Regions from separate parts of the Acidovorax sp. FG60 genome, predicted to be linked through region 1. Evidence: predicted binding sites of a transcription regulator. Region 1 holds the regulator's gene; each other region holds the start of a gene.
What was found. The regulator NrdR, encoded in region 1, represses ribonucleotide reductase genes. The targets are predictions, from matches to a motif close to CACNANATNTNGTG.
Positions count from the first base shown of each region.

Region 2: the regulator NrdR is predicted to act here: its motif matches at 2,014-2,027, upstream of ACODS0_RS02865 (ribonucleoside-diphosphate reductase subunit alpha).
Region 3: the regulator NrdR is predicted to act here: its motif matches at 896-909, upstream of ACODS0_RS05525 (ribonucleoside triphosphate reductase).

Region 1 covers NZ_JBMDJC010000029.1:3,846-8,041, forward strand. Annotated here, with positions in the region: gene ACODS0_RS25770 (lytic transglycosylase domain-containing protein) at 40-879, shown strand; ZMP/ZTP riboswitch at 973-1,127, shown strand; gene glyA (serine hydroxymethyltransferase) at 1,163-2,407, shown strand; gene nrdR (transcriptional regulator NrdR) at 2,425-2,874, shown strand; gene ACODS0_RS25785 (DMT family transporter) at 3,165-4,067, shown strand; gene ACODS0_RS25790 (bifunctional metallophosphatase/5'-nucleotidase) at 4,083-4,196, opposite strand, start outside.
Region 2 covers NZ_JBMDJC010000001.1:632,825-637,020, reverse strand. Annotated here, with positions in the region: gene ACODS0_RS02865 (ribonucleoside-diphosphate reductase subunit alpha) at 1-1,919, opposite strand, end outside; gene ampD (1,6-anhydro-N-acetylmuramyl-L-alanine amidase AmpD) at 2,289-2,918, opposite strand; gene ACODS0_RS02855 (sigma-54-dependent transcriptional regulator) at 2,902-4,196, opposite strand, start outside.
Region 3 covers NZ_JBMDJC010000003.1:110,990-115,185, reverse strand. Annotated here, with positions in the region: gene ACODS0_RS05535 (nitric-oxide reductase large subunit) at 1-223, shown strand, start outside; gene ACODS0_RS05530 (hemerythrin domain-containing protein) at 295-723, shown strand; gene ACODS0_RS05525 (ribonucleoside triphosphate reductase) at 942-2,960, shown strand; gene nrdD (anaerobic ribonucleoside-triphosphate reductase) at 3,059-3,271, shown strand; gene ACODS0_RS05515 (anaerobic ribonucleoside-triphosphate reductase activating protein) at 3,309-3,956, shown strand; gene ipdC (indolepyruvate/phenylpyruvate decarboxylase) at 4,145-4,196, shown strand, end outside.

The DNA of each region.
Region 1 (4,196 bases):
ACTGCCCGGCTCACTGTGGCGCCTCAGAAAGGAAGAGCTATGACAGCGTCAGGAAAAATAGTCTCCGGCGTGCGGACCTTCGTGGCCGACGTGACCGAAGGTTTTCTTGAAATCACCCACAACAGCTTTGCCCTCATCGGCCTGGCTGTCGCCTTCGTCGTGATCACCCTCACGGCCCGCCCGGACTTGCGCCAGGCTGGTGAAGCACAGTTGATGAACTGGCTGCAGGCCCGCCAAGTGGAAGTGCTTGGCATGCCCATCGAACCAGAAGCCAGTGAGCGCGCCACGGCGGGCAACCCCAAGGACCTGCCCAAAGAGCAGGCTGCCGTCGCCTTCTGGCTCAGCAAGAAGTACCGTGTCGCCCCTGAGCCGCTGAGCGTGCTGGTGGCCGAGGCCTATGAAATTGGCGCAAAGTCCAAGATCGACCCGACGCTGATCCTTGCCATCATGGCCATCGAGTCGAGCTTCAACCCATTTGCACAAAGCGCCGTTGGCGCCCAGGGGCTGATGCAGGTGATGACCAATGTGCACACCGACAAGTACCAGAACTTTGGCGGGCACTTTGCTGCCTTTGACCCCGTGAGCAATCTGCGTGTGGGCGTGAAGGTTCTGCAGGAGTGCATTGCGCGCGCCGGTTCGGTGGAGGGCGGGCTGCGCTTTTATGTCGGCGCAGGCAATCTTGCCGACGATGGCGGCTATGCGGCCAAGGTGATGGCCGAGCATTTCCGGCTGCGCCAGGTCGCCGGTGGCCGGGCCATGCCCACCACGCCACCACCCAACCTCTCCACCCAGGCTCCCGCACAGGTCATCCCGGTGGCCGCACCGCCCGCAACGCCTGCCGCCAGCGGTGACAAAGTGGCCCTGCTCTCCGGGCTCTGACAAGGTTCGCGAGCCCCTGGGGGTAGAAACATCCCTCGGACACACCGCCTCCCATTTCCCTGGCACCTTTGCGCGCGTCACGTCAGCTACACTAGCGAGGTACGCGACTGGCGATAGGCGCGGCATCCAACACAGGGTGCTGCCGCTGACGTGGAAACCGACAAGGGCCTGCCTCTTGTGAACCACTGGGAAGCGTGCCGCACGGGGTTTATCCCTTCTGCGTTCAGCCGTTCGCCTGGGCAGCCCTTGTTTCAAGGGACACAAGTTCATAGGACTGCCAATCATGTACGACCGCAATATTCTTGTCGAACAAACCGACCCCGAACTGTTTGCCGCCATCCAGGCTGAAAACGCCCGGCAAGAGCACCACATCGAGCTGATCGCCAGCGAGAACTATGCCTCCCCCGCCGTGATGTGGGCGCAGGGCACGCAGCTGACCAACAAATACGCCGAAGGCTACCCCGGCAAGCGCTACTACGGTGGCTGCGAGCATGTGGACGTGGCCGAGCAACTGGCCATCGACCGCGTCAAGCAGATCTTCGGCGCCGAAGCCGCCAACGTGCAGCCCCACTGCGGCGCCTCTGCCAACGAGGCGGTGTTCCTGGCCTTCCTGAAGCCCGGCGACACCATCATGGGCATGAGCCTGGCCGAAGGCGGCCACCTGACACATGGCATGCCGCTGAACATGTCGGGCAAGTGGTTCAACGTGGTCTCCTACGGCCTGGACGCCAACGAAGCCATCGACTATGAAGCGATGGAAAAGAAGGCCCACGAGACCAAGCCCAAGCTCATCATCGCCGGTGCATCGGCCTACAGCCTGCACATCGACTTTGCGCGCTTTGCCAAGGTGGCCAAGGACGTGGGTGCGATCTTCATGGTGGACATGGCCCACTACGCTGGCTTGATCGCAGCTGGCGTGTACCCCAACCCCGTGCCCCACGCCGACGTGGTCACCTCCACCACGCACAAGAGCCTGCGCGGCCCCCGTGGCGGCATCATCCTGATGAAGGCCCAGCACGAAAAGGCTATCAACAGCGCCATCTTCCCCGGCCTGCAAGGCGGCCCGCTGATGCACGTGATCGCCGCCAAGGCCGTGGCCTTCAAGGAAGCACTGCAACCCGAGTTCAAGGCCTACCAGGAACAAGTAGCCAAGAACGCCAAGGTGCTGGCAGAGACGCTGACCGCACGCGGCCTGCGCATCGTGAGCGGCGGCACGCAAAGCCACGTGATGCTGGTCGACCTGCGCGCCAAGGGCATCACCGGCAAGGAAGCCGAGGCCGTGCTGGGCGCCGCCCACATGACCATCAACAAGAACGCGATCCCCAACGACCCTGAAAAGCCGATGGTGACCAGCGGCGTGCGCATTGGCACCCCTGCCATGACCACGCGCGGCTTCAAGGAAGAAGAGGCCCGCATCACGGCCAATCTGATCGCCGACGTGCTGGACAACCCGCGCGACGAAGCCAACATCGCTGCGGTGCGCGCCAAGGTCAATGCCCTGACCGCCCGCTTCCCCGTCTACGGCTAAATCCACAGCCGAAAACCATGAAGTGCCCCTTCTGCAGCCACCTCGAGACGCAAGTCGTTGAAACGCGGGTGTCTGAGGATGGGGTCTTCATCCGCCGCCGCCGCCAGTGCGGCGCGTGCGACAAGCGCTTTACCACCTACGAGCGGCCGGAAGTGAACTTCCCGGCCATCGTCAAGAAGGACGGGCGCCGCATTGAATACGACCGGGGCAAGCTGCTCGCCTCGTTCAACCTGGCTTTGCGCAAGCGCCCCGTGAGCACCGACCAGATCGACAGCGCCATCGAGCGGATCGAGGAAAAGCTGCTCAACCTGGGGCAGCGCGAGGTGATCTCCAGCCGCATTGGTGAGCTGGTGATGCGCGAGCTCAAGAAGCTCGACAAGGTGGCCTACATCCGCTTTGCCAGCGTGTACCGCAGCTTTGAAGACATCGACGACTTCCGCGCCATGGTTGACGAAGTGCGCAAGTAGCAGCCTCCGTATTGCTGTCTGCACCGGTGCTGGCTACAGGGCCGGATGATCTCAGGCACTTTTGGTCTCCAGCGCTTATCACACAAGCGCCAGCAGCTATAAAATATTATAGCAACCACATCCACGGGCGATACATGTGGACCTGAGCGGGCGATCGCTGTCGCGCGTGCTACACCGCAGCATGCTCCAAAATTAATAGCTGCGCACGCTTTCTGGACAAGCGCTAGACGCCAATTTGGCTTGAAAACTGGCTTGGTGCGAGCCAGCGCGCGAGTCGCCTGTACTCCACAATGCGCCCGGTGAAAACCCGCCACTTCCTGCAGCTGGTGCTGCTGTCCGCCCTGTGGGGCGCCTCCTTTCTTTTCATCCGCATTGCCAGCCCCGTGCTCGGGCCCAACGTGATGGCTGCGCTGCGCATTGGCCTGGCCACGTTGACGCTGATGGGCATCATGCGGGTCGCCAACGAACCCTGGCCGTGGCGCCATTGGCGCGAGCTGTTCGGGCTGGGCACGCTCACCGTCGCACTGCCTTTTCTGCTGTATGCCTGGGCGGCCTTGCACCTGCCCGCCGGCTACAGCTCACTGCTCAACACCATGGCCGTGCCCTTTGGCGTGATTGCCGCCGCGTGGATGAAGGAGGACACACTGAGCACGCGCAAGTGGCTGGGTTGCGTCTGCGGCTTTGCGGGGGTGGCGCTGATCGTGCAGCTGGGGCCCGTGGAGCCCACGCCTGCCTTGCTGATGGCAGCGGCGGCCTGTGTGGCAGCGTCAGCCTGCTATGGCATCTCTACGACGTGGATGAAGCGCGCCACGACGCGAATGTCCCCGTTGTCGATTGCCGCAGGCATCCACGCCGCCGCACTGGTGTTGCTGCTTCCGGGCGCTGCGTGGAGCTTGCCCGAGGCCCGTTTCACACCGGGGGCACTGGCTGCGGTGGCCGTGATGGGCATCGTGACCTCGGGCCTGGCCTACTGGCTCAACCTGCGGGTGCTCAAACATGTCTCGCCCGTGGCAGCAATGAGTTCGGCCTTCATGATCCCGCTGTTCGGTGTGGCCTGGGGCCACATCTTTCTGGGCGAGGCCTTGGGCCCCGGGATGGTGTGGGGCGGAGCGCTGGTGCTGGTGGCCACCGGGCTGGTGACAGGATTCAACCCGCTGCGCTGGCTGGCGGCAATGCGCCCGGGGCGCAGCTAAGAACCAGCAAGCGCCTCAGCGGGCCCCGCGCGTGATGCGGTCCGTGGCGGGCACCGGCACCGGGCTGTGGGCGCGGAAGTAAGCCTCCAGCGCATCCAGGTCCAGCCCGCCCACCAGGCGGTCGCGGCC
Region 2 (4,196 bases), on a different contig from region 1:
TAATAGTTGATGTCGATCACGTTGTCGAGCATGCGCATGGCAACCGTGATGGTCTTCTTGAGCTTCTCGTGGTCGATCTGGCCGTCCTTGATGTGCTGCAGCAGGTTGACCGAACCGAGATTGCAGACGGCGGTTTCGGTGTCGCTGGTGTTGAGTGTGATCTCAGTGCACAGGTTGGACGAGTGCACCACACCAGCGTGCTGCTGGGGCGAACGCACGTTGCAGGCATCCTTGAAGGTGATCCAAGGATGGCCGGTCTCGAACAGCATGGTCAGCATCTTGCGCCACATGTCGGTGGCCTGCACCGTCTTGGCGGGTTTGATCTCGCCGCGCGCAGCCTTCTCTTCGTAGGCCACATAGGCCTTCTCGAAGTCGGCGCCGAACAGATCGTGCAGGTCGGGCACGTTGGAAGGGGAGAACAACGTCCAGGTGCCCTTTTCCATCACGCGGCGCATGAACAGGTCAGGGATCCAGTTGGCCGTGTTCATGTCGTGCGTGCGGCGGCGGTCGTCGCCGGTGTTCTTGCGCAGTTCCAGGAACTCTTCGATATCCAGGTGCCAGGTTTCCAGGTAGGTGCAGACGGCGCCCTTGCGCTTGCCGCCCTGGTTCACCGCCACAGCGGTGTCGTTGACCACCTTGAGGAAGGGCACCACGCCTTGCGATTCCCCGTTCGTGCCCTTGATGTGGGAGCCCAGGGCACGCACGCGGGTCCAGTCATTGCCCAGGCCGCCAGCAAACTTGGACAGCAGGGCGTTTTCCTTGATCGATTCGTAAATGCCATCCAGGTCGTCGGGCACCGTGGTCAGGTAGCAGCTGGACAGCTGCGAGCGCAGGGTACCGCTGTTGAACAGCGTGGGGGTGGACGACATGAAGTCGAAGGACGACAGCACTTCGTAGAACTCGATGGCGCGGGCCTCGCGGTCGGTTTCATTGAGTGCCAGGCCCATGGCTACGCGCATGAAGAACGCCTGGGGCAGTTCGATGCGGGTTTTCTTGACGTGCAGGAAGTAGCGGTCATACAGGGTCTGCAGGCCGAGGTAGTCGAACTGCAGGTCGCGCTCGGCCTTGAGCGCGGCGCCCAGGCGGTTCAGGTCATATTGCTTGAGCAGGCGCTCGTCCAACAGCTCGTTGTCCACCCCCTTCTGGATGAAGGCGGGGAAATAGTCCCTGTAGGCCTGACCCATGTCGCTCTGGGCGACCTCGCGTCCCAGCACTTCGCGCACGATGGTATGCAGCAGCAGGCGGGCCGTGGCATAGGTGTAGTCAGGGTCTTTTTCGATCAGGGTGCGGGCGGCGAGGATGGACGCCTTGTAGACCTCGTCCATGGGAACGCCGTCATACAGGTTGCGCATGGTCTCGGCGACGATGGGCGCGGCCTGGATGTCGGCGCCGAGGTTGGCGCAGGCCGATTCGATGAGCCCGTGCAGGCGCAGGATGTCCAGCTGCACGCGTTGGCCGTTGTCGATCACGTTCAAAATGGGGGTTGCGGGCGCGAGCTGTTCCTGGTGGTGAGCACGCTCTTGCGTGCGGCGCTCGCGGTACAGAACATAGGCCCGGGCGACTTCGTGGTGTTCGCCGCGCATCAGGCCCAGTTCAACCTGATCCTGCACGTCTTCAATATGGAAGGTGCCGCCACCGGGACGCGAGCGCATGAGGGCGCGGACCACATTCTGGGTGAGCGTGTCCACCACCTCGCGCACGCTGGCGGAAGCGGCGCCCTGCGTGCCGTGCACTGCCAGAAATGCCTTCATCATCGCCACCGCAATTTTTTGCGGCTCAAAGGGCACGACTGCTCCGTTGCGGCGAATGATCTGATAGTGCGCCAGCGAGTTACCCGCCTCCGCTGGTGCGGACTGGGTGTTTGGGGCCTCGGGGGAGGCGGCATGGGGCGTGGAAGGCGTGTTCAAAGCAGCTTGCATGGGGGGTCCTCTTCTGTGGGCTGTCTGGGGTGTGGTGCGCGGCCTGGATGCCATCGCAGCGTGTGAGTGGTGCGGCGGACTACTGTCTGGCGCACACTATATATGGTGTGTCACATGCATTCAAGACACTACCGGTAGTGTACCGTCGTATTGCCCTCAGAAAAACGAAACAGCATGTCAGCGGCGCCGCAGGGCCTTCTGCTGACCCCGCAGGAACCCGTTGCCCCTGCGGAAAAGCAGGACGAAAACCTCGCAAAGACAAGCGTTTCGAGCGGATTTTCTGCGCGAGGCCGCGTGGTGTCTGGGGACGCGACGATGTGCAAATGCACATAGAAAAAAGTCGCTGAATGTGGCGCTGCCACAGCGCCCTCAGCGGGCGGCTTGAATGTCAGGCCAGGTGGCTGCCGGAAAACGTTGCACGGGCCAGTTCAGTGCTTTTTGTACCTGCGCCCAATCGAAGCCGGAGCCTGGGTCCTGCTTGCGCCCGGGCGCGATGTGCTCATGCCCTGCGATGTGTTCAATGGGGTAGCGCTGTTCGATGTCCTGGCAGAGCGTTGTCAGGGTCTGGTACTGCGCGGGTTCGAACGCAAGCCCTTCAAGGCCTTCCAGTTCAATGCCAATCGAGTCATCGTTGCACTGGCTGCGGCCACGGTAGGCCGACTGGCCAGCATGCCAGGCCCGAAGATCACAGTCCACAAACTGCCAAAGGGCGCCGGTGCGGTCAATGAAGAAATGCGACGAAACGGCCAAACCACGGATGCTCTGGTAGTAGGGGTGTGCGTCCCAGTCCAGCGAGTTGGTGAATAGCTGTTGCACCGCATTCCCGCCATATGTGCCTGGCGGCAAACTGATGGAATGCACCACGATCAGGTCGATGGAGGAACTTGCCGGGGCAGGGCGCACACCATGGTTGGGGGATTCCAGCCTGGTTGCTGCACGGTGCCATCCACCGTCCCAAGGCGTTGATCTGCCTGGTGCCGCGTCAGCCGATCTCGTCATGCGGGTCCTGGTCATTGGGGACGGCGATGTTCAGCCGGGCGATGCGGTAGCGTATCTGGCGCAGGCTGATGCCCAGCCGGGCTGCGGTGGCGGTTCTGTTGAAACCCGCTTCGCGCAAGGCTCGTATCAGAATGTCCCGCTCCTGCTGGTCCAGCCAGGCCTGAAGGTCATTGGGCAGAGGGACCGAGCAGCCCGAGCTGGCGGCAGGCTGTGGTGGTTGATGGGCAGGCTGCGCCTCGGTGTGGTTGGGGGGGGGGGCGGCTGGCAGCGTCCGCGCCCCCAATGGGGTGGGGGTGCCAGAGGGCCAGTCCACATGCAGTTCGTCTCCGTCGCTGAGTGCCACGGCCCGGTGCAACAGGTTTTCCAGTTCGCGGACGTTGCCGGTCAGGGGATGTGCGGCAATGGCTTGGAGCGCATGCTCTGTCAGAGAAGGCACTGGCATGCCGGATTCCTGGGCGATGCGCGCCAGAAGTGCGGCACACAGCACAGGCAGATCTTCGCGCCGCTCGCGCAACGGGGGGATCACGATTTCGATCACGTTGAGCCGGTAATAGAGATCCTGGCGGAAGCGGCCCGATTGCACGTCGGCGGCCAGGTCGCGGTGTGTGGCGCTCACGATGCGCACATCCACGGTCTCCTCCTGGGTGGAGCCAAGAGGCCGTACGCTGCGCTCCTGGATGGCGCGCAGCAATTTGGACTGCATGGCCAAGGGAAGGTCACCGATTTCGTCCAGAAACAGCGTGCCGCCACGGGCTGCCTGAAAGTAGCCGTCCCGATCCTGGGTGGCACCGGTGTAAGAGCCTTTCCGGGCACCAAAAAATTCTGCCTCCAGCAGGTTTTCTGGGATGGCGCCGCAGTTCACGGCAACCAGGGGACCATCGGCACGCTGGCTGCTGGCATGCAGCGCTTGAGCAACCAGTTCCTTGCCCGTGCCGGATTCCCCATGAATCAGCACGGGCGCCATGCCCCGTGCCACCTTGGCCACGCGCTGCTTGACGTTGCGAATGGCCTCTGAGGTGCCCACCAGCCGGTCCAGTGCGGTGCCCGCCGCCAAGGGGTCTGCGCTGAACGCCCCCTGCCGACCCTGTACGCCGCCGGTGCGTGCGGCCCGGGGCGCGGGGACACCCCCGGTGCCTTGTACGGCCGATGCGACGACCGAGCGGAACTGCTTCAGATCCACGGGTTTGGTCAGATAGTCGAAGGCACCAGAGCGCAGGGCTTCCACGGCGTTCTCGGCGGAGCCATACGCTGTCATGACCACGCAGCGCTCGCGGCGCT
Region 3 (4,196 bases), on a different contig from region 1:
ACTGTTCCAGTTCCACGCCAGCGTGAGCGAAGGCCTGTGGTACGCACGGGGCGAAGCCTTCATGCAGCAGCCCTTCATGCAGACCCTGCGCTGGGTGCGCACCGTTGGCGACGTGGTCTTCATCGTCGGCGCGCTGGCCATGGCCTGGCAGGTGGTGAGCGGGCTGTTCGGCTCGCGCGCCCCGGCGCAAGCGGGCCCCTACCTAGCACAGGCCCGTCGCTGAAATGGACTGTGCGCGGCGGCTGCCACAAGCGGCCACCGCGCTCACACACCGTTTGCCCACAAGGAGTGAGCATGAACCTCGAAAAATTCAAGCACCAGCACACCGACATCCTGCGCAGCATCGCCACCTTGCGCGCCCTGGCCCAGGCGGGCGTGGAAGGCAATGCCCGCGCCATCGCGCAGGGCATCGTGGCCATGAGCGGCACCATCAAGCTGCACCTGGCCGTGGAAGACCAGGTGCTGTACCCCGCGCTGCAGCGCGGTGGCAACCCCGAACTGGCGCGCCTGGGCCGCCAGTACCAGAGCGAGATGGCCTCGATTGCCAGCGCCTACGACGCCTTCGCGCGCCGCTGGAACACGGCCGAGAACGTGCGCCGCGATGCGCAGGGCTTTCGGGACGAGGCCAATGTGGTGCTGCGCCGGGTGTTCGAGCGCATGCAGCGCGAAGACCACGACTTTTATCCCCGCATCGAGGAGGAAGAAACCGCCGCCTGCCATTGAGCAGCACCCTCCTGCACCCCACTGCATGCCTGCGCATGCACCTCTGATCCATCGGTAGGGCCTGACGGCACCTTCCTTTCCGCCGGCCTCTGTGCCGGCATTTTTTTACCCCTGCTTACCGCCTCGATTGTGTTGAATCAAACTACCTATAGTGTTTGGTGGGTATCGTGGACACCATAGGTAGTGTTTTTAACCCGTTCCACAGATTGGTCGAACCCATGGCGTCCACCCTTGCCACCTTGCCACGCGAAGTCGTTTTGCGCAGCGGCCAGCGCGTTCCGTTTGATGCCGAACGCATCCGCGCCGCGCTGGCCAGCGCCGGGCAGGCCTCGGGTGAATACGGCGCCGACGAAGCGGCATTGCTCACCGCCCAGGTCACCAAGGTGCTCATCCACCGCTTCCAGGGCGAGGCCCCCACCATCGAGCAGATCCAGGACGTGGCCGAGCAGACGCTGATCGCCGCCAACCACCTGGCCACCGCACGCGCCTACATCGTCTACCGCGAGCAGCACGCCACGCTGCGCGCCGACAAGCAGACGCTGGTCGATGTGGAAAGCTCCATCAACGAATACCTCACGCGCGCCGACTGGCGCGTGAACGCCAACGCCAACCAGGGCTATTCGCTGGGCGGGCTGATCCTGAACGTGGCGGGCAAGGTCACGGCCAACTACTGGCTGTCGCACGTCTACACGCCCGAGATCGGCGAGGCGCACCGCAATGGCGATATCCACATCCACGACCTCGACATGCTCAGCGGCTACTGCGCGGGCTGGTCGCTGCGCACGCTGCTGCACGAGGGGCTCAACGGGGTGCCGGGCAAGGTGGAGGCGGGGCCGCCCAAACACATGAGTTCCGCCGTGGGGCAGATCGTGAACTTCCTGGGCACGCTGCAGAACGAGTGGGCGGGCGCGCAGGCGTTCTCGTCGTTCGACACCTACATGGCACCCTTCGTGCGCAAGGACGGCATGGACTACGCGCAGGTGCGCCAGTGCATCCAGGAGCTGGTTTACAACCTCAACGTGCCCTCGCGCTGGGGCACGCAAACGCCGTTCACCAACCTCACCTTCGACTGGACCTGTCCCGAGGACCTGCGCGAGCAGGTGCCCGTGATCGCGGGCCAGGAGATGCCCTTCGCGTATGGTGACCTGCAGGCCGAGATGGACCTCATCAACCGCGCCTACATCGACGTGATGACCACGGGCGATGCCAAGGGCCGCGTGTTCACCTTTCCCATCCCCACCTACAACATCACCAAGGACTTCCCCTGGGAGAGCGAGAACGCGCAGCTGCTGTTCGATATGACAGCCAAGTACGGTCTGCCGTACTTCCAGAACTTCATCAACTCCGAGCTGGAGCCCAACATGGTGCGCTCCATGTGCTGCCGCCTGCAGCTCGATCTGCGCGAGCTCTTGAAGCGCGGCAACGGCCTGTTCGGCAGCGCCGAGCAGACGGGCAGCCTGGGCGTGGTCACCATCAACTGCGCGCGGCTGGGGTACTTGCATGCGGGCGATGAGGCGGGGCTGCTCGCCGCACTCGACCGCTTGATGGAACTGGGCAAACAAAGCCTGGAGACCAAGCGCAAGCTCATCCAGCGCCTCATGGACCAGGGCTTGTTCCCCTACACCAAGCGCTACCTGGGCACCTTGCGCAACCACTTTTCCACGCTGGGTGTGAATGGCATCAACGAGATGGTGCGCAACTTCACGGCGGACCAGCACGACATCACCAGCGAGTGGGGCCACGCGTTTGCCGTGCGCCTGCTCGACCACGTGCGCGAGCGCATGACCGCCTTCCAGGAAGAAACCGGCCATCTCTACAACCTGGAGGCCACACCCGCCGAAGGCACCACCTACCGCTTCGCCAAGGAAGACAAGAAGCGCTGGCCCGCCATCCTGCAGGCGGGCACATCCGAGCAGCCTTACTACACCAACTCGTCGCAGCTGCCCGTGAGCTTCACCGACGACCCGTTCGAGGCGCTGATGCGGCAGGAGGCACTGCAGGGCAAATACACCGGCGGCACCGTGCTGCACCTGTACATGGGCGAGCGCGTTTCCAGCGGCGCGGCCTGCCGCGAGCTGGTGCGGCGCGCGCTGACGAACTTCCGCCTGCCCTACATCACCGTCACGCCCACGTTCTCCATTTGCCCCACGCACGGCTACCTGGCGGGCGAACACCCGTTCTGCCCGCGCTGCGACGAAGAGCGGCTGGACGCCAAGCGGCGGCGTCTGGTCGCCTAGATTTCGAGCGAAAAGTGGCCCTGGCGCTGGATGGTCAAGCGCAAGCAGCTATCAAAACAGAAGCAAACCAATTCAACCACCTCCGAAAGGAATCCGACATGAGCCATTTCTCCACCACCGAACACACCGCCATCTCCAGCGCCGCCGCCGTGCAGCTCACCGACGACGAGCGCCAGCCCTGCGAGGTCTGGACCCGCGTGATGGGCTATCACCGCCCTGTGGCCAGCTTCAATACCGGCAAGCAGGGCGAACATGCCGAGCGCCGCTTCTTCGCCGAGCAGGGCCGTGGCTGCAGCAGCAACGCCTGCTGAGGCACGGGCACCCGCGTCCGCGCTGCGGCTGGGCGGCATGACACCGCTCACCACCATCGACTTCCCCGGCCGCCTCGCGGCCGTTTTGTATTGCCAGGGCTGCCCCTGGCGCTGCGGCTATTGCCACAACCCCGAACTGCTGGACGCCACTGCTGCGGGGGCGCTGCCCTGGGCGCAGGCGCTGGCCTTTTTGGAAAGCCGACGTGGCCTGCTGGACGGCGTGGTTTTCTCGGGCGGCGAGCCCACGCTGCAGGCGGGCATGGGCGCGGCGCTGAACGCAGTGCGCAGCCTGGGCCTGCAGACCGCCCTGCACACCGGCGGCATGTACCCCGAGCGGCTGGCGGCACTGCTGCCGCAACTCGATTGGGTGGGTCTGGACATCAAGGCCCTGCCGCAGCGCTACAACGCCATCACCGCCACACCCGGCAGCGGCGCGCGCGCCTGGGCCGGGCTGGAGGTGCTGCTGGCCTATGGCACCGACCACGAATGCCGCACCACCTGGCACGCGGGCCTGTTTGGTGTGGATGAGTTGCTGGACCTGGCCCAGGCCCTGGCCGCGCGCGGCGTGCGCCGCTGGGCGCTGCAGGAATGCCGCGCACCTGGCGCACCGGCCTGGGCGCTGACCACGGCGCACCAGCAGCAACTGGCCGCGTGGTTCCCCTCCTTCACGCTGCGCCGGGCCTGAGCGGGCGGGGCTCCGGGTTTGGTCGGTGCTTCGCGCAGATTTGTTGCGCTTCTAGGTCGAAAACAGAACGAATCTGCGAACTCGCGCTAGGAGTCGCTGGGTTTGATGCGCATCAGAGCCGCCTTGGTCACGCCGCGTGGATCATCCGCCACTGCCGCACAACGGCACCACCTGCAAGGAACACGCCCATGACCCCCCTCGGCCTTCAACTGCTGCACGCGCTCAAGCACCACGGCGCGC